Regions from separate parts of the Bacillus atrophaeus genome, predicted to be linked through region 2. Evidence: a T-box and tRNA genes for the amino acid it is inferred to sense, from the RefSeq annotation. Region 2 holds a T-box; the other holds one or more tRNA genes.
The links. A T-box is a leader RNA that pairs with one kind of tRNA and senses whether it is charged. The one in region 2 lies ahead of tyrS (tyrosine--tRNA ligase), so its partner is inferred to be a tRNA-Tyr.
Positions count from the first base shown of each region.

Region 1 (9,980 bases), 1.3 Mb from region 2:
AAAATCGCACAGCGATGTGCGTAGTCAGTCAAACTAAGGCCTGCAGATGCAGGTCACGCAGATGTTGCCACAGGATGTGGCGGACTTAATCTGCGATCCATTTATCGGAGAGTTTGATCCTGGCTCAGGACGAACGCTGGCGGCGTGCCTAATACATGCAAGTCGAGCGGACAGATGGGAGCTTGCTCCCTGATGTTAGCGGCGGACGGGTGAGTAACACGTGGGTAACCTGCCTGTAAGACTGGGATAACTCCGGGAAACCGGGGCTAATACCGGATGCTTGTTTGAACCACATGGTTCAAACATAAAAGGTGGCTTCGGCTACCACTTACAGATGGACCCGCGGCGCATTAGCTAGTTGGTGAGGTAATGGCTCACCAAGGCAACGATGCGTAGCCGACCTGAGAGGGTGATCGGCCACACTGGGACTGAGACACGGCCCAGACTCCTACGGGAGGCAGCAGTAGGGAATCTTCCGCAATGGACGAAAGTCTGACGGAGCAACGCCGCGTGAGTGATGAAGGTTTTCGGATCGTAAAGCTCTGTTGTTAGGGAAGAACAAGTGCCGTTCAAATAGGGCGGCACCTTGACGGTACCTAACCAGAAAGCCACGGCTAACTACGTGCCAGCAGCCGCGGTAATACGTAGGTGGCAAGCGTTGTCCGGAATTATTGGGCGTAAAGGGCTCGCAGGCGGTTTCTTAAGTCTGATGTGAAAGCCCCCGGCTCAACCGGGGAGGGTCATTGGAAACTGGGGAACTTGAGTGCAGAAGAGGAGAGTGGAATTCCACGTGTAGCGGTGAAATGCGTAGAGATGTGGAGGAACACCAGTGGCGAAGGCGACTCTCTGGTCTGTAACTGACGCTGAGGAGCGAAAGCGTGGGGAGCGAACAGGATTAGATACCCTGGTAGTCCACGCCGTAAACGATGAGTGCTAAGTGTTAGGGGGTTTCCGCCCCTTAGTGCTGCAGCTAACGCATTAAGCACTCCGCCTGGGGAGTACGGTCGCAAGACTGAAACTCAAAGGAATTGACGGGGGCCCGCACAAGCGGTGGAGCATGTGGTTTAATTCGAAGCAACGCGAAGAACCTTACCAGGTCTTGACATCCTCTGACAACCCTAGAGATAGGGCTTCCCCTTCGGGGGCAGAGTGACAGGTGGTGCATGGTTGTCGTCAGCTCGTGTCGTGAGATGTTGGGTTAAGTCCCGCAACGAGCGCAACCCTTGATCTTAGTTGCCATCATTCAGTTGGGCACTCTAAGGTGACTGCCGGTGACAAACCGGAGGAAGGTGGGGATGACGTCAAATCATCATGCCCCTTATGACCTGGGCTACACACGTGCTACAATGGACAGAACAAAGGGCAGCGAGACCGCGAGGTTAAGCCAATCCCACAAATCTGTTCTCAGTTCGGATCGCAGTCTGCAACTCGACTGCGTGAAGCTGGAATCGCTAGTAATCGCGGATCAGCATGCCGCGGTGAATACGTTCCCGGGCCTTGTACACACCGCCCGTCACACCACGAGAGTTTGTAACACCCGAAGTCGGTGAGGTAACCTTTATGGAGCCAGCCGCCGAAGGTGGGACAGATGATTGGGGTGAAGTCGTAACAAGGTAGCCGTATCGGAAGGTGCGGCTGGATCACCTCCTTTCTAAGGATATTTAACGGAATATAAGACCTTGGGTCTTATAAACAGTACGTTCCCTGTCTTGTTTAGTTTTGAAGGATCATTCGATTCTTCGAGATGTTGTTCTTTGAAAACTAGATAACGATAAGTAAGACATCACATTCAAAAGTAAGACCAAGAATAACTGTAGTGATTCTTTTTTAACGGTTAAGTTAGAAAGGGCGCACGGTGGATGCCTTGGCACTAGGAGCCGATGAAGGACGGGACGAACACCGATATGCTTCGGGGAGCTGTAAGCAAGCTTTGATCCGGAGATTTCCGAATGGGGAAACCCACCACTCGTAATGGAGTGGTATCCATATCTGAATACATAGGATATGAGAAGGCAGACCCGGGGAACTGAAACATCTAAGTACCCGGAGGAAGAGAAAGCAAATGCGATTCCCTGAGTAGCGGCGAGCGAAACGGGATCAGCCCAAACCAAGAGGCTTGCCTCTTGGGGTTGTAGGACACTCTATACGGAGTTACAAAGGAACGAGGTAGATGAAGAGGTCTGGAAAGGCCCGCCATAGCAGGTAACAGCCCTGTAGTCAAAACTTCGTTCTCTCCAGAGTGGATCCTGAGTACGGCGGAACACGTGAAATTCCGTCGGAATCCGGGAGGACCATCTCCCAAGGCTAAATACTCCCTAGTGACCGATAGTGAACCAGTACCGTGAGGGAAAGGTGAAAAGCACCCCGGAAGGGGAGTGAAACAGATCCTGAAACCGTGTGCCTACAAGTAGTCAGAGCCCGTTAACGGGTGATGGCGTGCCTTTTGTAGAATGAACCGGCGAGTTACGATCCCGTGCAAGGTTAAGCAGAAGATGCGGAGCCGCAGCGAAAGCGAGTCTGAATAGGGCGCATGAGTACGTGGTCGTAGACCCGAAACCAGGTGATCTACCCATGTCCAGGGTGAAGTTCAGGTAACACTGAATGGAGGCCCGAACCCACGCACGTTGAAAAGTGCGGGGATGAGGTGTGGGTAGGGGTGAAATGCCAATCGAACCTGGAGATAGCTGGTTCTCTCCGAAATAGCTTTAGGGCTAGCCTTAAGGTAAGAGTCTTGGAGGTAGAGCACTGATTGGACTAGGGGCCCCTACCGGGTTACCGAATTCAGTCAAACTCCGAATGCCAATGACTTATCCTTAGGAGTCAGACTGCGAGTGATAAGATCCGTAGTCGAAAGGGAAACAGCCCAGACCGCCAGCTAAGGTCCCAAAGTATACGTTAAGTGGAAAAGGATGTGGAGTTGCTTAGACAACCAGGATGTTGGCTTAGAAGCAGCCACCATTTAAAGAGTGCGTAATAGCTCACTGGTCGAGTGACTCTGCGCCGAAAATGTACCGGGGCTAAACGTATCACCGAAGCTGCGGACTGTTCTTCGAACAGTGGTAGGAGAGCGTTCTAAGGGCTGTGAAGCCAGACCGGAAGGACTGGTGGAGCGCTTAGAAGTGAGAATGCCGGTATGAGTAGCGAAAGAGGGGTGAGAATCCCCTCCACCGAATGCCTAAGGTTTCCTGAGGAAGGCTCGTCCGCTCAGGGTAAGTCGGGACCTAAGCCGAGGCCGAAAGGCGTAGGCGATGGACAACAGGTTGATATTCCTGTACCACCTCCTCACCATTTGAGCAATGGGGGGACGCAGGAGGATAGGGTAAGCGCGGTATTGGATATCCGCGTCCAAGCAGTTAGGCTGGGAAATAGGCAAATCCGTTTCCCATAAGGCTGAGCTGTGATGGCGAGCGAATTATAGTAGCGAAGTTCCTGATTCCACACTGCCAAGAAAAGCCTCTAGCGAGGTGAGAGGTGCCCGTACCGCAAACCGACACAGGTAGGCGAGGAGAGAATCCTAAGGTGATCGAGAGAACTCTCGTTAAGGAACTCGGCAAAATGACCCCGTAACTTCGGGAGAAGGGGTGCTCTGTTAGGGTGCAAGCCCGAGAGAGCCGCAGTGAATAGGCCCAGGCGACTGTTTAGCAAAAACACAGGTCTCTGCGAAGCCGTAAGGCGAAGTATAGGGGCTGACGCCTGCCCGGTGCTGGAAGGTTAAGAGGAGCGCTTAGCGTAAGCGAAGGTGCGAATTGAAGCCCCAGTAAACGGCGGCCGTAACTATAACGGTCCTAAGGTAGCGAAATTCCTTGTCGGGTAAGTTCCGACCCGCACGAAAGGCGCAACGATCTGGGCACTGTCTCAACGAGAGACTCGGTGAAATTATAGTACCTGTGAAGATGCAGGTTACCCGCGACAGGACGGAAAGACCCCGTGGAGCTTTACTGCAGCCTGATATTGAATGTTGGTACAGCTTGTACAGGATAGGTAGGAGCCTTGGAAACCGGAGCGCCAGCTTCGGTGGAGGCATCGGTGGGATACTACCCTGGCTGTATTGACCTTCTAACCCGCCGCCCTTATCGGGCGGGGAGACAGTGTCAGGTGGGCAGTTTGACTGGGGCGGTCGCCTCCTAAAGAGTAACGGAGGCGCCCAAAGGTTCCCTCAGAATGGTTGGAAATCATTCGCAGAGTGTAAAGGCACAAGGGAGCTTGACTGCGAGACCTACAAGTCGAGCAGGGACGAAAGTCGGGCTTAGTGATCCGGTGGTTCCGCATGGAAGGGCCATCGCTCAACGGATAAAAGCTACCCCGGGGATAACAGGCTTATCTCCCCCAAGAGTCCACATCGACGGGGAGGTTTGGCACCTCGATGTCGGCTCATCGCATCCTGGGGCTGTAGTCGGTCCCAAGGGTTGGGCTGTTCGCCCATTAAAGCGGTACGCGAGCTGGGTTCAGAACGTCGTGAGACAGTTCGGTCCCTATCCGTCGCGGGCGCAGGAAATTTGAGAGGAGCTGTCCTTAGTACGAGAGGACCGGGATGGACGCACCGCTGGTGTACCAGTTGTTCTGCCAAGGGCATCGCTGGGTAGCTATGTGCGGACGGGATAAGTGCTGAAAGCATCTAAGCATGAAGCCCCCCTCAAGATGAGATTTCCCATTCCGCAAGGAAGTAAGATCCCTGAAAGATGATCAGGTTGATAGGTCTGAGGTGGAAGTGTGGCGACACATGGAGCTGACAGATACTAATCGATCGAGGACTTAACCACACTTTTGAATTAGTGCTTACGCGTTATCTAGTTTTGAGAGAATAATTTTTAAAAAATCTCTTGCTTTTTCTGAAATACATAGTATAATGATATTTGTCACTAAAATGTCTGGTGATGATGGCGAAGAGGTCACACCCGTTCCCATACCGAACACGGTAGTTAAGCTCTTCAGCGCCGATGGTAGTCGGGGGCTTCCCCCTGTGAGAGTAGGACATCGCCAGGCAGACTTCATTCCGCAGTAGCTCAGTGGTAGAGCTATCGGCTGTTAACCGATCGGTCGTAGGTTCGAGTCCTACCTGCGGAGCCATTAATGGAGAGCTGTCCGAGTGGCCGAAGGAGCACGATTGGAAATCGTGTAGGCGGTAACCCCGTCTCAAGGGTTCGAATCCCTTGCTCTCCGCCACTATTATTTATACATATTTCAAATGAATCAATCAGGGCCCGTTGGTCAAGCGGTTAAGACACCGCCCTTTCACGGCGGTAACACGGGTTCGAATCCCGTACGGGTCATTAAAATGATGGAGGATTAGCTCAGCTGGGAGAGCATCTGCCTTACAAGCAGAGGGTCGGCGGTTCGAGCCCGTCATCCTCCACCATCATTATCGCGGGGTGGAGCAGTTCGGTAGCTCGTCGGGCTCATAACCCGAAGGTCGCAGGTTCAAATCCTGCCCCCGCAACCAATTTTTAAAATCAGTACTCAGAACAGAGTGCATTAAAATGGTCCGGTAGTTCAGTTGGTTAGAATGCCTGCCTGTCACGCAGGAGGTCGCGGGTTCGAGTCCCGTCCGGACCGCCATTTTTAAAAAAGTTTGGCTCGGTAGCTCAGTTGGTAGAGCAACGGACTGAAAATCCGTGTGTCGGCGGTTCGATTCCGTCCCGAGCCACCACCTATGCCGGTGTAGCTCAATTGGTAGAGCAACTGACTTGTAATCAGTAGGTTGGGGGTTCAAGTCCTCTTGCCGGCACTGTGTTTTTTATAAGATGGAGGGGTAGCGAAGTGGCTAAACGCGGCGGACTGTAAATCCGCTCCCTCAGGGTTCGGCAGTTCGAATCTGCCCCCCTCCACCATTTTTATTCTAGGGGCATAGTTTAAAGGTAGAACAGAGGTCTCCAAAACCTCCGGTGTGGGTTCAATTCCTACTGCCCCTGCCACTATATAATTCATCTTAAGACTATGGCGGTTGTGGCGAAGTGGTTAACGCACCAGATTGTGGCTCTGGCACTCGTGGGTTCGATTCCCATCAATCGCCCCATATTATCATTGGGCTATAGCCAAGCGGTAAGGCAACGGACTTTGACTCCGTCATGCGTTGGTTCGAATCCAGCTAGCCCAGTTGTATTTTTAAAACCAACTGCATATGTTATTATAAGTTCTTTAAATGCGGAAGTAGTTCAGTGGTAGAACATCACCTTGCCAAGGTGGGGGTCGCGGGTTCGAATCCCGTCTTCCGCTCCAATTATGGCGGCATAGCCAAGTGGTAAGGCAGAGGTCTGCAAAACCTTTATCCCCGGTTCAAATCCGGGTGTCGCCTTTCTTTGCCGGGGTGGTGGAATTGGCAGACACACAGGACTTAAAATCCTGCGGTAGGTGACTACCGTGCCGGTTCAAGTCCGGCCCTCGGCACCAATTTAACTTAATAAATGTTAAATTGGTTTGCAGCATTTTTGCTATCGAACTTAAACGTATACCTTATATAAAGAGTGATCTACTAACTGTAGATTACTCTTTTTTGTTAGATTTTATTGGTACTATAAAGGCATTTATCAGCGCCTAACAGCAGCGTGGACTTTTCTTTCTTAATGATTTTCGTTGGGAAAGAAAGGTTTTTCTTTATTTCATATAATTACATTCTAAGCTTTAACTTATTTGCAAAATGAGATATAAAGATAAAAGGGGATTAGTCAGTGAGCAGCACAAAACGATGTACTTTGAAGGGATGAAAATTACGTTAGATAGCATATATGTTTCTAAATAGGATGATTCCCCATATTGCGATGAAAGTATCGAATATAGGGCATAATCACTTTACCGTAAGTCCTCACCAGGCAGCTATTATTCCTAACATGTAAAGTGAGCTTTAGCAAAATATCTGAAATCAAAGAGGTTGAGATTAGTTGGAGTAATAATGCAAATCCTTTTTCGTATTATTCTAAAGAAAAGGAGTTTAAAGAAACCGTGATGTTGAGTTAATAGAAGATTCGAGAAATACTTTTTTTAAAAATCTATTGACTCTCTGGATAATGCATGATATATTTATATTCGTCGGTTACATACGAATTGTAAACGGACATTATACTTGCCGGTGTGGCGGAATTGGCAGACGCGCACGACTCAAAATCGTGTTCCTTCTGGAGTGTCGGTTCGACCCCGACCACCGGTATAAAAATGAAAAAAGACGGTATTTCAGAAAATGAAATACCGTCTTTTTTTATGGTTTTAAAAGAACTTTGATTGCCCCGTCTGTTTTGGTGTCAAATACTTCGTAGCCTTTTTTAGCTTGGTCTAGGGGTAAGACATGTGTAATGATATCGCCGGGATCGACTTTGCCTTCTGCAATTAAATTGTATAGGTAAGGCATGTAATGGATAACCGGCGCTTGTCCTGTTCTGATATTGACGTTCCTTTGAAAAATGTCTCCAAAAGGGAAAGCATTGTATCTCATGCCGTATGCTCCGGTTACTTGAATGGTGCCGCATTTACGGACAGCTTGAGAAGCCATGACGAGTGCGCCCATTGAACCGCCGTGAAGCTTTAATCCTGTGGCGAGAAATTCAAGCGGCGACATTTTTCCGTCCATCCCGACACAGTCGATAACCACATCGGCTCCGCCCTGCGTGATTTCTTTCAGATAGCTTCCCGTGTTTTGTTCGTTTTCGAAATTTACGATCTCTACGTTATTTGTCCGTTTTGCATGCTGAAGGCGGTAGTCAATATAGTCGACAGCTATGACTCTTTCAGCACCCTTCAGCCAGGCGAATTTTTGCGCTAGGAGCCCGACCGGACCGCATCCGAGTATAATCACGGTATCTCCCTTTTTCATTCCGGCGTTATCCACGCTCCAATAGGCTGTGGACATGGCATCTGAGAGCAGGACTAATTTTTCATCTTCTACTTCACAGTCATCAGGGATGCGGAAGGGGGTGAAATTGGCGTATGGCACACGCATATATTCAGCTTGTCCGCCCGGATAGCCGCCGGTTGTGTCGGAGTATCCGAAATATGCGCCCATTTCTCCATTGGCGTTTGAGTTGTCACATTGGCTTTCTAACTGATTTTTACAAAAAAAACATTCACCACAGCTCACATTAAACGGGATGATGACGCGGTCGCCTTTTTTTACTTTATGGACGTCAGGACCCGCTTCTTCAACGATTCCCATCGGTTCGTGACCAATAATATAGTCTTCCGGAAAATTTGGTATCATACCGTGAATTAAGTGTAAATCTGATCCGCAAATCGCTGTAGTCGTTAATTTAACAATGATATCGTCTGATTTTTTGATTTCGGGGGCTTTCACTTCTTTGACTCGTATATCTTTAATCCCTTGATACGTCACTGCTTTCATTCAACATGTCTCCTCTGGCTGTCTAGTTATCGGGTGTGGCAAATGTTCCAAGCCGGTTCGTATTGTCGGGAAATAGCTTCAAACCGGCAATATCAATCGCTGTTTGGGCTGATTTCATATCCAATTGAAATTGTTTGTCCGTATCAGCGGGATGAAGCCACCCTTTTTCAATCATGAGGCTGGATAGTTCCCCGTGTAAGTGAATGGCGGCATCTAATTGATGGCGCAGTGCGGCTCTTAGTTCAGGGCTTGCCGTTTCTGTGATGGCTGCCGCGTAATTTCTGACTCCGGTTTTTACTGAGATTAAGAAATCGAGAGCCAGTGCGGAATCAGCAAGATCAGGCATTCCTTTCGCGTTTTGGGGATCTAAGTAATCGTTCAATGAAGGTTACCTCCGTTTCTCGTTGGGGCTTTTGTATATAAAGCTTGCAGCTCAGTAATATCTTTTATCGATTGCTGCACGTCTTTTTCCATGAGTGCTCTCAGTTCTTGATCAAACACAAGTCCCTGCATCATTTTTGACTTCAATAAGCAGACGGTTTTAAAATTAAGGATTTCATGTGTTTCCATTGTTTCGTGGTTTGCCAAACGGTCTTGTGCCATACAACGTTCACCTCCCGGATTCCCGTGTATTCTTTCCTTGTTTAAACCATTTATACAAAATAAAAATGATCCCGAACCATATGGGATCATTTCTTCATTCTGCGTATCGGCTGATGAGCTGATCTAGTCTGTCTGCCAGTCTGTCTGTGCCGGCTTCTAATTCATTTTCACTAAAGTAAACCTCTGTCAGCCGCTCACCATCGTTATACATTTCTTCAAGCCAGCCCGCAAGGCCTCTCGCTTTCCGATCTACTTCTAGAATAAGCTCTAGACCGTCTTCGTGGAGGTGAAATACGGCTTCCAGTTCATCGAGCAGCCCTTTGTAAGGTCCGGAATGCGGGATAAATTCAGATTCCTGCACAAATGGCAGACGCCGGCGGAAATAGGGGGCATGTTCACAGTCCGCCTCATGGAGCCTAAAGCCAATTTCCTGCAGGGCTTGTAATACATTGTTCATCCAAGGGTGGAGATTGACGTGAAACGAATCATAGTCTGATTTATCGATGCCGCCTTCAATATCTAAATCAGTCATGAGAAATACTTTTGTCTTGCCGATAGTAACGGGTGTATCAAGCGGCAGCCGGCAGCTGAATGAAAAAACTTTTTCTTCCCCGGCACCTATCATAAATTCATTTGCCACCCGATGGGAGGTCACAGTTTTATATTTTGTCTCTGCTTTATCATCTTCTTGAATGTTATACTTTGTTTTAACAATGACTTCAATATGACGGATTTGCTGTTCAATACTTCCGCCTTTGACACGGACAGTGCCTCTTACCATTTCTCCGGGACTATAATTTGACTTATGTAAAATCGTATCCACTTTTGCTGCTCCGATTCCTGCGCTTGCAGCCAGTTTCTTAAAAAATGACATGTGTTTAAGGCTCCTTTTCTTATCATATGGAAAGACATTTATTATACGGTCTGTATATCTGTGGGGATTCATTTATTTTAAATGAAGGAGATGTTGCTTTGTGAAACAAATTATAGCTATGGGCGGAGGCGGCTTTTCGATGGAGCCGGATCATCTGCTACTTGATCAATATCTTTT
Region 1 is NZ_CP154443.1:2,301,510-2,311,489, forward strand. It holds rRNA gene AAHT65_RS11540 (16S ribosomal RNA) at 102-1,651, shown strand; rRNA gene AAHT65_RS11545 (23S ribosomal RNA) at 1,833-4,760, shown strand; rRNA gene rrf (5S ribosomal RNA) at 4,868-4,983, shown strand; tRNA gene AAHT65_RS11555 (tRNA-Asn) at 4,993-5,067, shown strand; tRNA gene AAHT65_RS11560 (tRNA-Ser) at 5,073-5,163, shown strand; tRNA gene AAHT65_RS11565 (tRNA-Glu) at 5,199-5,270, shown strand; tRNA gene AAHT65_RS11570 (tRNA-Val) at 5,281-5,356, shown strand; tRNA gene AAHT65_RS11575 (tRNA-Met) at 5,364-5,440, shown strand; tRNA gene AAHT65_RS11580 (tRNA-Asp) at 5,480-5,556, shown strand; tRNA gene AAHT65_RS11585 (tRNA-Phe) at 5,572-5,647, shown strand; tRNA gene AAHT65_RS11590 (tRNA-Thr) at 5,653-5,725, shown strand; tRNA gene AAHT65_RS11595 (tRNA-Tyr) at 5,744-5,828, shown strand; tRNA gene AAHT65_RS11600 (tRNA-Trp) at 5,839-5,912, shown strand; tRNA gene AAHT65_RS11605 (tRNA-His) at 5,938-6,013, shown strand; tRNA gene AAHT65_RS11610 (tRNA-Gln) at 6,023-6,094, shown strand; tRNA gene AAHT65_RS11615 (tRNA-Gly) at 6,142-6,216, shown strand; tRNA gene AAHT65_RS11620 (tRNA-Cys) at 6,222-6,292, shown strand; tRNA gene AAHT65_RS11625 (tRNA-Leu) at 6,299-6,387, shown strand; tRNA gene AAHT65_RS11630 (tRNA-Leu) at 7,060-7,141, shown strand; gene AAHT65_RS11635 (zinc-dependent alcohol dehydrogenase) at 7,190-8,326, opposite strand; gene AAHT65_RS11640 (spore coat protein) at 8,349-8,708, opposite strand; gene AAHT65_RS11645 (hypothetical protein) at 8,705-8,929, opposite strand; gene AAHT65_RS11650 (sporulation protein) at 9,024-9,803, opposite strand; gene AAHT65_RS11655 (Type 1 glutamine amidotransferase-like domain-containing protein) at 9,904-9,980, shown strand, end outside.
Region 1: it encodes a tRNA-Tyr, which carries the amino acid that the T-box ahead of tyrS (tyrosine--tRNA ligase) is inferred to sense. The anticodon was not compared.

Region 2 (9,980 bases):
AGTGTTCAAACATTTGGTATACCCGATCGCCTTGAGGGCGCTCTCACCGCAAACGACCATGACATCCCTCTTCGCGCCGCCTCAGGTTCTGTGCCTACTCCAAATGAGGGACTGACTGCGCCTCTGTTTGATGCCGGGCTGGGTTACCCCGAAGATTTTACGGCTGATTCTGAAGGGAAAATTGCACTCATTTCCAGAGGAGAGCTGACCTTTTATGAAAAAGCGAAAAACGCAGCCGCCGCGGGAGCCAAAGCTGTGATTATTTACAATAACGCGGACAGCACTGTTCCGTTCACTCCAAATTTAAGCGGCCATACTGTTGATATTCCCGTGGTCGGCATTAAAAAAGAAGATGGAACCGCTCTTTTAACCCAAAAAGAAGCGACCCTTCAGCTAAAGGCATTCACTAACCAAACCTCCCAAAACATCATCGGTGTCAGAAAGCCAAAACATGTGAAAAATCCGGGCATTGTGTATGTAACCGCCCACTACGACAGCGTTCCGTCTTCACCCGGCGCAAATGATAACGCGTCAGGAACATCCGTGATGCTGGAAATGGCCCGGATTTTAAAAAAGATTCCGTCTGATAAAGAAATACGTTTCATCGCTTTCGGAGCTGAAGAACTCGGGCTGCTCGGCTCAAACGAATATGTAAATCGGCTGTCAGAACAAGAGGCCGGACGCAGTATCGTTAATTTCAATTTGGACATGGTCGGCACCAGCTGGGAAAGTGCGACCGAGCTTTATGTCAACACGGTTGACGGAGCGTCAAATCTAGTGTGGCAATCAAGTAAAGCTGCCGCCGGAAAACTAGGCTTTAATCATTTATCTCTGAAGAAAGGCGGGTCCTCTGACCATGTACCATTCCACGGAGCTGGCATCGACTCGGCGAACTTCATATGGGGCGATCCTGAAACAGGCGAAGTGGAACCGTGGTATCACACACCAAATGACAGCATTAAACACGTCAGCAAAGAACGGCTTCAGCAGGCGGGGGAAATCGTCACAGCCTCTCTTTACCACGTCATGAAAAAAGAGACAAAGCACAGTGAGACCAAGAAGAAAAAACAGGTGGAGGCGAAAGACAAGTTTGAAGACTTTAAATAAAAGATCGGGCGGCGCGTAATGCGCCGCCCGATCATCATTTATAACGCTGCAGTTTTAAAAACGATATTTTCCTGCATCAATTTTTGCACTTCAATGGCTTTGTTATAGAAAAAAACAGCGTCTTGATGCTGTTCACGTTTATGATAAACAGCCGCGGTTTCCCACGCAAGCTCCTCCAGAACAGCGTATAATTTCCTTAATTCAAGTTCATGAAAAGCATTGACTACCAGAATGGGATCATTTTTTATGTAAAGACCATTTATCGTTTGAAAAGCAGAAAGCGCTGCTTGATTATTTGTGTCCTTAGCAAGCTGCAACCCTTGTTCAAACAGAACGGCTGCCTCTTGAACCAATCCCTGTCTAAAACGTATATGAGTCAGGCCAAGAATTGATTTCAGTTTAAAAGACCGTGTCTGGCCGGCATCAGAAACTGCGGCTGCCTGCTGAAAAAATGACACCGCTTCCTCCAGCTTGTTTTCTTTGGCAGAGCATTTCCCCAGATAATAAAACGAAGCAGCCTTCAAGCGCGATTTACCCAATTCATCCGCTTGACGCAAGACGCTTTGAAGGTGCTCCACCGCTTTGTCAAACTGCGAGACACGCATCAGATTTCTCGCGAAAATAAACGCACATTCCGCTCTTCTTATGCCATATAATTCAAACTGTTTATAAATGTCCATGGCTTGATTGGCATAGTTCATCGAAAAAAACGTTTGATGCAAATCACAATAGATCTCGGCCAATTTATAATAAAATTCAGCTTTCTCAATTTTATCCTCTACTACATAAAGCATAGACTCCGCCTTTTGATAAGAAGCAATCGCATCCATAATTTCTCTGTTTCTATACTCGTACATCCCTCGAAAGAAATAATAATAATAATCAAGGAGACCTGTGAGTTTTTGCTGATTTGCCTCGATTTGCTCTAAAAGCTCAGATAACGAACGATCTGCTTCTATCGATCCTTCCGGCAAAAAAACGCTAAGCATCAATTCATGCCTGAATTCAAGCAAGGAAAAATAGAGAAGGAGGTCTTGATTTTCTTCCATCACATCAAGCTCTTCTTTGACGGCAAGCTTTAATGCCTCTGCTTCCGAGACCTCAAATTCACGAATCAACCTATACCATTGGTTCAGCTTATTACCTACAATTGCAGACGGAATCTTTTGTTCATGCAAGACCCACCCCACCCTTCATCTTACATTTTTATTCTATATTAACACATTCAGTAAAATATTAGCGAACAAATGAAGTGCTTGCAGGCAACTTGAATGTCTGTTACAATTCGTTTCATAGCTAATGATTCTGACATTTCAAGGAGCAGCATACTATTGGAAAGAAAACACAAGAATTCTCACCTGAGTGAAGCAGAACAAGACACGCTGAAGCAGCTTAAACAAATGCCAATTGCGTCTCTTCATACGGAAGCAGCCTCAGTTGCCACAACTCTTTACCGTTCAGCTCAGCAGCTTCGTTTAAAAATGGAAAAGGAAGTCCTTTCCTCTTATAAACTGTCCTGGACAGCTTTTTCGATTCTTTATGATTTATGGGTGTGGGATAAGCTTGAAACGAGAAAGCTCGCGCAGCTGTCAGGCATTTCAACAGCCACAGCAAGCAATGTCACCAACACACTCGAGAAAAAGAAGCTTTGCTTTAGAAGCACGGACAAAAGAGACCGCAGACTTGTGTTTGTGACCATTACGGAAGCGGGCAAAAAAGCGATTGAAGAGCTTTATCCCGACTTTCATAAAGGGGAAATAGAGCTGGTTGCGGGTTTAAGCAACGACGAGCAAAAAACGCTTTCTGCGCTGCTAAAAAAAGTAGCTGACAATCTAACAACATAACAGCAACGATGGGAACCCAGTAGCAGATTGCCTCCCTGTGACAGAGAGCCGGCGGAAGGTGCGAGCCGGTACAAAGGCAGCTGTGAATTACCTCCCTGAGCTTTCTTTGTGAACAGAAGTAGCAAAGGACGGGAAACCGTTATCTGGTTTGAGCGGAAGACTGAGGTCTTCAATTAGGGTGGTACCGCGTGCATACAGCCACGTCCCTTTTCGGGATGTGGCTTTTTTGCGTTGAATAAAATAAGAGGAGGAACAGCTATGGAAACGATACACCTGACAGCTTCACAGCAAAAAGAGGTAGAACGGCAGCTGGATTTATATATGACAGGAGCTCAGGAAGTCATCCCGCCGGAAGAATTAAGAACGAAAATCGCAAAATCGGTAGCAACAGGCATGCCTTTAAAAATCAAGCTTGGGTTAGACCCATCGGCGCCGGACGTCCACTTAGGGCATACCGTCGTTTTAAACAAACTGCGCCAATTTCAAGAAAACGGCCATATCGTGCAGCTCCTGATCGGAGACTTCACGGGGAAAATCGGTGATCCGACGGGGAAATCAACCGCAAGAAAACAACTGACAGATGAAGAGGTTCAGCATAATGCCGAAACATACTTTGAACAGTTCGGAAAAGTGCTGGACAAAGAAAAAGTAGAGCTGCATTACAATTCGAAATGGCTGAAAGAGCTGAATTTAGAAGACGTCATTGAGTTAGCAGGGAAAATAACTGTCGCCCGCCTCATGGAGCGGGATGATTTTGAAGAAAGAATCGCGATGCAAAAACCGATCTCCCTGCACGAATTTTTCTATCCATTAATGCAAGGCTACGATTCAGTCGTCTTAGAAAGCGATATTGAACTCGGCGGTACCGACCAGCATTTCAACGTTCTGATGGGCCGGCATTTTCAAGAACGCTATAAAAAAGAAAAACAAGTCGTCATCCTTATGCCGCTTTTGGAAGGATTAGACGGCGTCGAAAAAATGTCTAAATCCAAGCACAACTACATCGGCATTGATGAGAATCCGAATGATATGTACGGAAAAACAATGTCACTGCCGGACAGTTTGATGAAAAAATACATCCACCTTGCAACCGATTTAGAGCTTGAAGAAAAAAAACGGCTGGTGAAAGACTTAGAGACCGGAGCCCTCCATCCAAGAGACGCAAAAATGTTCTTAGGTAAAACCATTGTCAGAATGTATCATGGAGAAGAAGCAGCCGAAGCGGCCGAGCAGCAATTCAAACGGGTCTTTCAGCAAAACAGCCTGCCCGAAGACATCGCAACGGTACATTGGAAAGGTGATCAAACAACACCTATTATAGATTTACTTGTGACATTAGAACTTCTTCCGTCCAAGAGTGAGGCGCGCCGCATGATTCAAAACGGCGGGGTTAAAATAAACGGAGAAAAAGCAGAAAATATTCATGCAGACATTCAAGTTCTGCCTCAGATGACCATCCAAGTCGGCAAACGAAAATTTGTAAGATTAACAGTCAGCGAATAACCCAAAAAAGGCCTGGAGTCGTACCTCCGGCCTTTTTTGCCATTTCATGATGGACCAGCTGACAGCCTGTGTCCAAGCCAAGCGCCCCGTTAATCCACTTCATTCTTAATCCCAAGCATCTTTTCATCTAAATAATGGGCAATTTCCGCCGCTTCTTTCAGCTCATCTGTCAAATGCTTCGGGACATCGTTATTTAATTTATAGTAAATTTTATGCTCAAGACTGGCCCAAAAATCCATGGCGATCGTGCGAATCTGAATCTCAGCCTTCACATATTCCACCCGATTGGTTAAATACACCGGAATTTCAATGATTAAATGCAGGCTTCGATAGCCGTTCGCTTTCGGATTTTTAATATAATCTTTTACTTTTACAATGTTTAAATCCTCATGCTGCTTCAGCACTTCGGCAATATTATAAATATCGGAAATAAATGAACAAATGATACGCACGCCGGCGATATCATGGATATGCTCCTTCATTTCATGCGTCGTAATCTCGCATCCTTTGCGCATCAGCTTATTCACTATGCTCTCAAAGCTTTTCACACGTGATTTGGTATGTTCAATCGGGTTATGCCCGTGAATCAGGTTATATTCCTGGCTGATGATTGAGAACTTTGTATCAAGTTCATCTAACGCAAATTTATATACTAATAATTCATTTTTCCAATCTTCCATGACTGTTTTTAAATCATCCATATTTGTCGTAGTTAAATCCATCATTGTCATCTCCTTTGAACGGATGCATCATCCTGTCCATGTACTAGACGGACTTACCGGCAGCGGGGTTTTATGATTTTTTTTACAAAACGACTTCGAATATGACAGATTGCTGAACAAGATGTCCGCCTTTTTAACACTTGTCCGTCTGCGCTTAGCTCCGATAATGAAGAAAAAAGCTTACAAGAATACCGTTTTCCTGTAAGCTTTTTCCCTTTTTATTTAAAATAACTGATCAGTAATCCGATAGACAGCAGAAATCCGAAGAATGTATTCGTCTGCGCTGTTGATTTCATTGCCACGATCATGTTCATCGGCAGTTCTTTCTTAACAAAGCCTTTAATCGCCTGCACCGGTTTTGGCACACTTAGAAAGACCAAAAAGAGCCATGGGCTTGTGTCTCCCATAATAACCAATCCGACAATCCAAATATAAGCGACAGCAAAGGAAGCGGCTAATAGGATGACGGCCCCCTTATGCCCCATCAGGATGGCCAATGTTTTACGGCCGCCTTTTTTGTCTTCTTCTATATCGCGGATGTTGTTTGACAGGTTGATCGCACCGACAAGAATAGCGATAGGAATCGAGATCAGAATGCTTTGTGTGTTAATCATATCAGTCTGAATGAAAAAAGAGATAAGGACAAAAACAGATCCCATACATATGCCTGAAAACAATTCGCCGAACGGGGTGTACGCAATCGGAAGCGGCCCGCCTGTGTACAAATAACCTACAGCCATACCGACAAGTCCGATAACAGCCAGCCACCAGCTGCTGCTCATACAGATATACACTCCGAGCAGAATGGCGATTCCATATGATCCCAAGGCTAACTGCAAAATCGTCTTCGGCTTCATTCCGTGTCTTACAATCGCTCCACCGATCCCGACAGAATCCTCTGTGTCTAATCCTCGTTTAAAATCGTAGTATTCATTAAATAAGTTCGTGGCAATCTGAATCCATAAGCAAGAAAACAGCATTGCGATAAACAGCAATATATCAACCTTCACATAAAACATCGCCAATACCGTTCCGAGCAATACGGGTACAAACGATGCCGTTAATGTATGAGGACGGGTTAATTGCCAGAGAATGTGCCCCAGACTTTCTTTTTCCGGCGCTTTCCGGCCTCCACCCTTATTTTTTTCGTTCATCTTCCTCTTCCTTTCTATTAAAAGGCTTACGTTTTCCAGCCGTCAGTCGTGATGAAAATGAGACATGGATGCCATCAAATGGCAGGTTATATGATGTTTCTGCTCCCTTATCTATCATAATAACTTCTCTCATATTTCACAAGACGCTAAAGGGCATGATAAAGAGCTCTATTTTGCCATAAAAAGCAGCGGCAGACCGCCCGCTCCCCCTTTATTAAGCCTCCCGCGTCCGGAAAGCAAAAAGAATTTTTTTAAATACAATACTTTTTCTATAAGTTAAAAAGCTGCGCTTACATTCCTTCGTCCTCAAACCGCTGAATATCACGTTTACGCCCCAAGACCACAAAGCAATTGTTTTCTTCTATCCTTGTTTCCGGGTTCGGAGCGACTTCTACCTTGCCTTCCTTATTAACGGCTAAAATCGTGCACCCATATTTCGCACGGACATCAAGCTCCAGAATGGTTTTGTCATGAAGCTTGCGCGTCGCTCTCAATTCGACAACGCTGTAATCTTCGGACAACTCAATGTAATCAAGAATTTTTTCGTCGGCAAGGCGCTGTGCGACTCGAACGCCCATATCTTTTTCCGGATGAATGATACGATCTGCGCCTACCTTTTCCAGCACTTTATGATGATAGTGGTTTTGCGCTTTTACCCACACATTTTTGATGTTCATTTCTTTTAAAAACAAGGTTGTTAAAATACTGGTTTGGATATCGGCTCCGATTGCCACGATTACATATTCAAAGTTGCGGATGCCAAGCGCTTTCAGTACATTGTCTTCAGCTGCGTTTGCGTGGATAGTCTGGGTAGAGTATGGCGCATATGCATTTACCTTGTCCTCATTCATATCGATTGCAAGAACTTCATGCCCCATCTTATAAAGCTCCTTGCAGATGCTTCCGCCAAAACGCCCCAGCCCGATGATGGCAAACTGCTTTTTCTTTTTTCCCATGCATCTTCTCCTTACTTTCGGCGAATCGGGTGTATTGACCTTGAATTTGCCGCCTTTTTTCATTATTATTGTGCAGGCGGCGATATTACATTCGTCTGGCTTTAACTTTAAAAAAATGACCGATTCGTGTTAAGCAAATGTTAAGGTAAAATAGATAGGGATTTTATTAAATTTATGAAACTTTTTGCTTATCCGCTCGTCATATACTGTTGTAATTGTTGAAAAAAGGGGAAAGGATTTTTATATGATGCAATTGATGAAAAAGCTGTATGAAAACACAGCCGTAAAGTGGATTGGTTATACGTGTTTTTATTTGCTGATACTGTTGCTTTTATTTTTTATTTATGGTTTTCACACCGCGAATACCGGTTCTTATATTTACAACGACTTCTAATTGGAGAGAATAACAATGAAATTATTAAATGCTATTCAGAAACATGCGGAACTTAAGCCGCAAACCGCTGCTTTCCATTCCCAAGGACGGTCTCTCACTTATCAGGAATTGTGGGAGTCATCTGACCGGGCAGCCGCCTCCATCCAGAAAAGCATGGCAGGCCAACCAGAAGCACCTGTCTTGGTGTACGGCCATATGGAACCAGAAATGGCTGTTTCCTTTTTAGGAAGCGTAAAAGCGGGGCACCCTTATATCCCCGTGGACACGTCTATTCCTGCTGATCGTATTTTAAAAATAATCGAAAACTCGGGCGCTGAACTGTTGATTAACGTTTCAGGACTTCCGCTTGATACCGGCAGCCATTTGATCAAAACAGTGTCGCCGGAAGAGCTGCTGTCAAACGGAGAAGGCCCGATCAGCCGTGACCATTGGGTCAAAGAACATGAAACGTTCTATATTATTTATACCTCTGGCAGTACAGGGAATCCAAAGGGTGTGCAGATTTCTGCCAGAAACCTGCAAAGCTTCACTAATTGGATTTGTGCGGATTTTCCGATTGGAGAGGGAAAAACGTTTTTAAATCAAGCACCATTTTCGTTTGATTTATCTGTAATGGACTTATATCCGTGCCTTCAATCCGGAGGAACATTACACTGTGTAACGAAGGATGCCGTCAACAAGCCGAAGATTCTGTTTGAAGAGCTAAAGCAGTCAGGCCTGAACGTTTGGACATCAACTCCTTCCTTTGCACAAGTGTGCTTGATGGACCCTGCGTTTACAGAGGAGCTTCTGCCTGAAGCAAAGGTTTTCATGTTTTGCGGAGAAGCCCTTCCAACGTCTGTGGCCCAAGCGCTGCTGGAACGTTTCCCTCAGGCAAAGGTCTTTAATACGTACGGACCGACTGAAGCGACTGTCGCAGTGACTTCCGTGGAAATTACCCCTGAAGTCATTGAACAAAATGAATTTCTTCCTGTCGGCTTTGAAAAACCTGATATGGACATTCTCATTATGGATGAACAAGGGAATAAGCTTCCAGACGGAGAAAAAGGAGAAATCATCATTTCCGGGCCGAGTGTAAGCAAAGGCTATCTTGGTGAACCTGAACTGACGGACAACGTGTTCTTTTTCCATGAAGGACAGCCGGCATACCGAACTGGAGACGCCGGTTATAAAGAAAATGGTCAGATTTTCTGCCAAGGACGCCTTGATTTCCAGATCAAACTTCATGGCTATAGAATGGAGCTGGAGGAAATTGAGTTTCATGTACGGCAGTCTCAATATGTGCGTTCCGCTGTCGTCATCCCGTATCAGCCTAACGGAACAGTTGAATATCTCATTGCCGCGATTGTTCCGGATGATCACGAATTCCAGAAAGAATTCCAGCTGACAAGCGCCATTAAAAAAGAGCTTGCAACGTTTTTGCCGGCTTATATGATTCCGAGAAAATTCATCTATCAAGATCATATTCACATGACGGCAAACGGAAAAATTGACCGGAAGCGCATTGGCGAAGAGGTTCTTGTATGACGCCTTACAGTTCGTTTTTGTTCTTTATTATTCTTGGAATCCTTCTTCTGCCGACCATCATCTTAGGTCTCAACGGAAAAAGGTTCCAAGCGTACAACATGTTGATATCGATTCTTGTATTGGCTTTGATTTTTTCTCACGACTTACACGGCGTTATCGCGTTGTGTCTGTTTACCTTATGGCAGGTGCTTCTGATCAGAGGCTACTTGGCTTATAGGATGAAAGCAAACAGCGGCTTTGTCTTTTGTATGGCTGTCATCGCTTCGATTCTGCCGCTGTTCTTATCGAAGGTGATACCGTTTTTCTCGGAACCGCACGGCCATCATCCGCCGCACAATGTGATCAGCTTTTTAGGGATTTCTTATTTAACCTTTAAAGGCGTCCAGCTGATCATGGAGACGCGCGACGGATTAATTAAGGAAAAACCGCCGCTCCACCGGCTGCTTTATTTCATTCTGTTTTTCCCGACCATTTCTTCCGGTCCGATTGACAGGTACCGCAGATTTGCAAAGGATGAACAGAAAGCATGGACGAAAAAAGAATACGCGGACTTATTGTATATTGGGATTCACAAAATTTTCATCGGGTTTCTGTACAAATTTATTATCGGGTATGCTATTAATACGTATTTCATTATGAACCTGCCTGCGATCACGCATAATAAGATTCTCGGAAACCTGTTATACATGTATGGCTACAGCCTGTACTTATTCTTTGATTTTGCAGGCTACACGATGTTTGCCGTTGGTGTAAGCTATATAATGGGCATCAAG
Region 2 is NZ_CP154443.1:973,925-983,904, forward strand. It holds gene AAHT65_RS05055 (M28 family peptidase) at 1-1,107, shown strand, start outside; gene AAHT65_RS05060 (RapJ protein) at 1,146-2,285, opposite strand; gene AAHT65_RS05065 (MarR family winged helix-turn-helix transcriptional regulator) at 2,508-2,951, shown strand; T-box leader at 2,948-3,162, shown strand; gene tyrS (tyrosine--tRNA ligase) at 3,210-4,454, shown strand; gene AAHT65_RS05075 (GTP pyrophosphokinase) at 4,544-5,176, opposite strand; gene AAHT65_RS05080 (1,4-dihydroxy-2-naphthoate polyprenyltransferase) at 5,395-6,330, opposite strand; gene AAHT65_RS05085 (potassium channel family protein) at 6,621-7,286, opposite strand; gene AAHT65_RS05090 (teichoic acid D-Ala incorporation-associated protein DltX) at 7,531-7,680, shown strand; gene dltA (D-alanine--poly(phosphoribitol) ligase subunit DltA) at 7,696-9,207, shown strand; gene dltB (D-alanyl-lipoteichoic acid biosynthesis protein DltB) at 9,204-9,980, shown strand, end outside.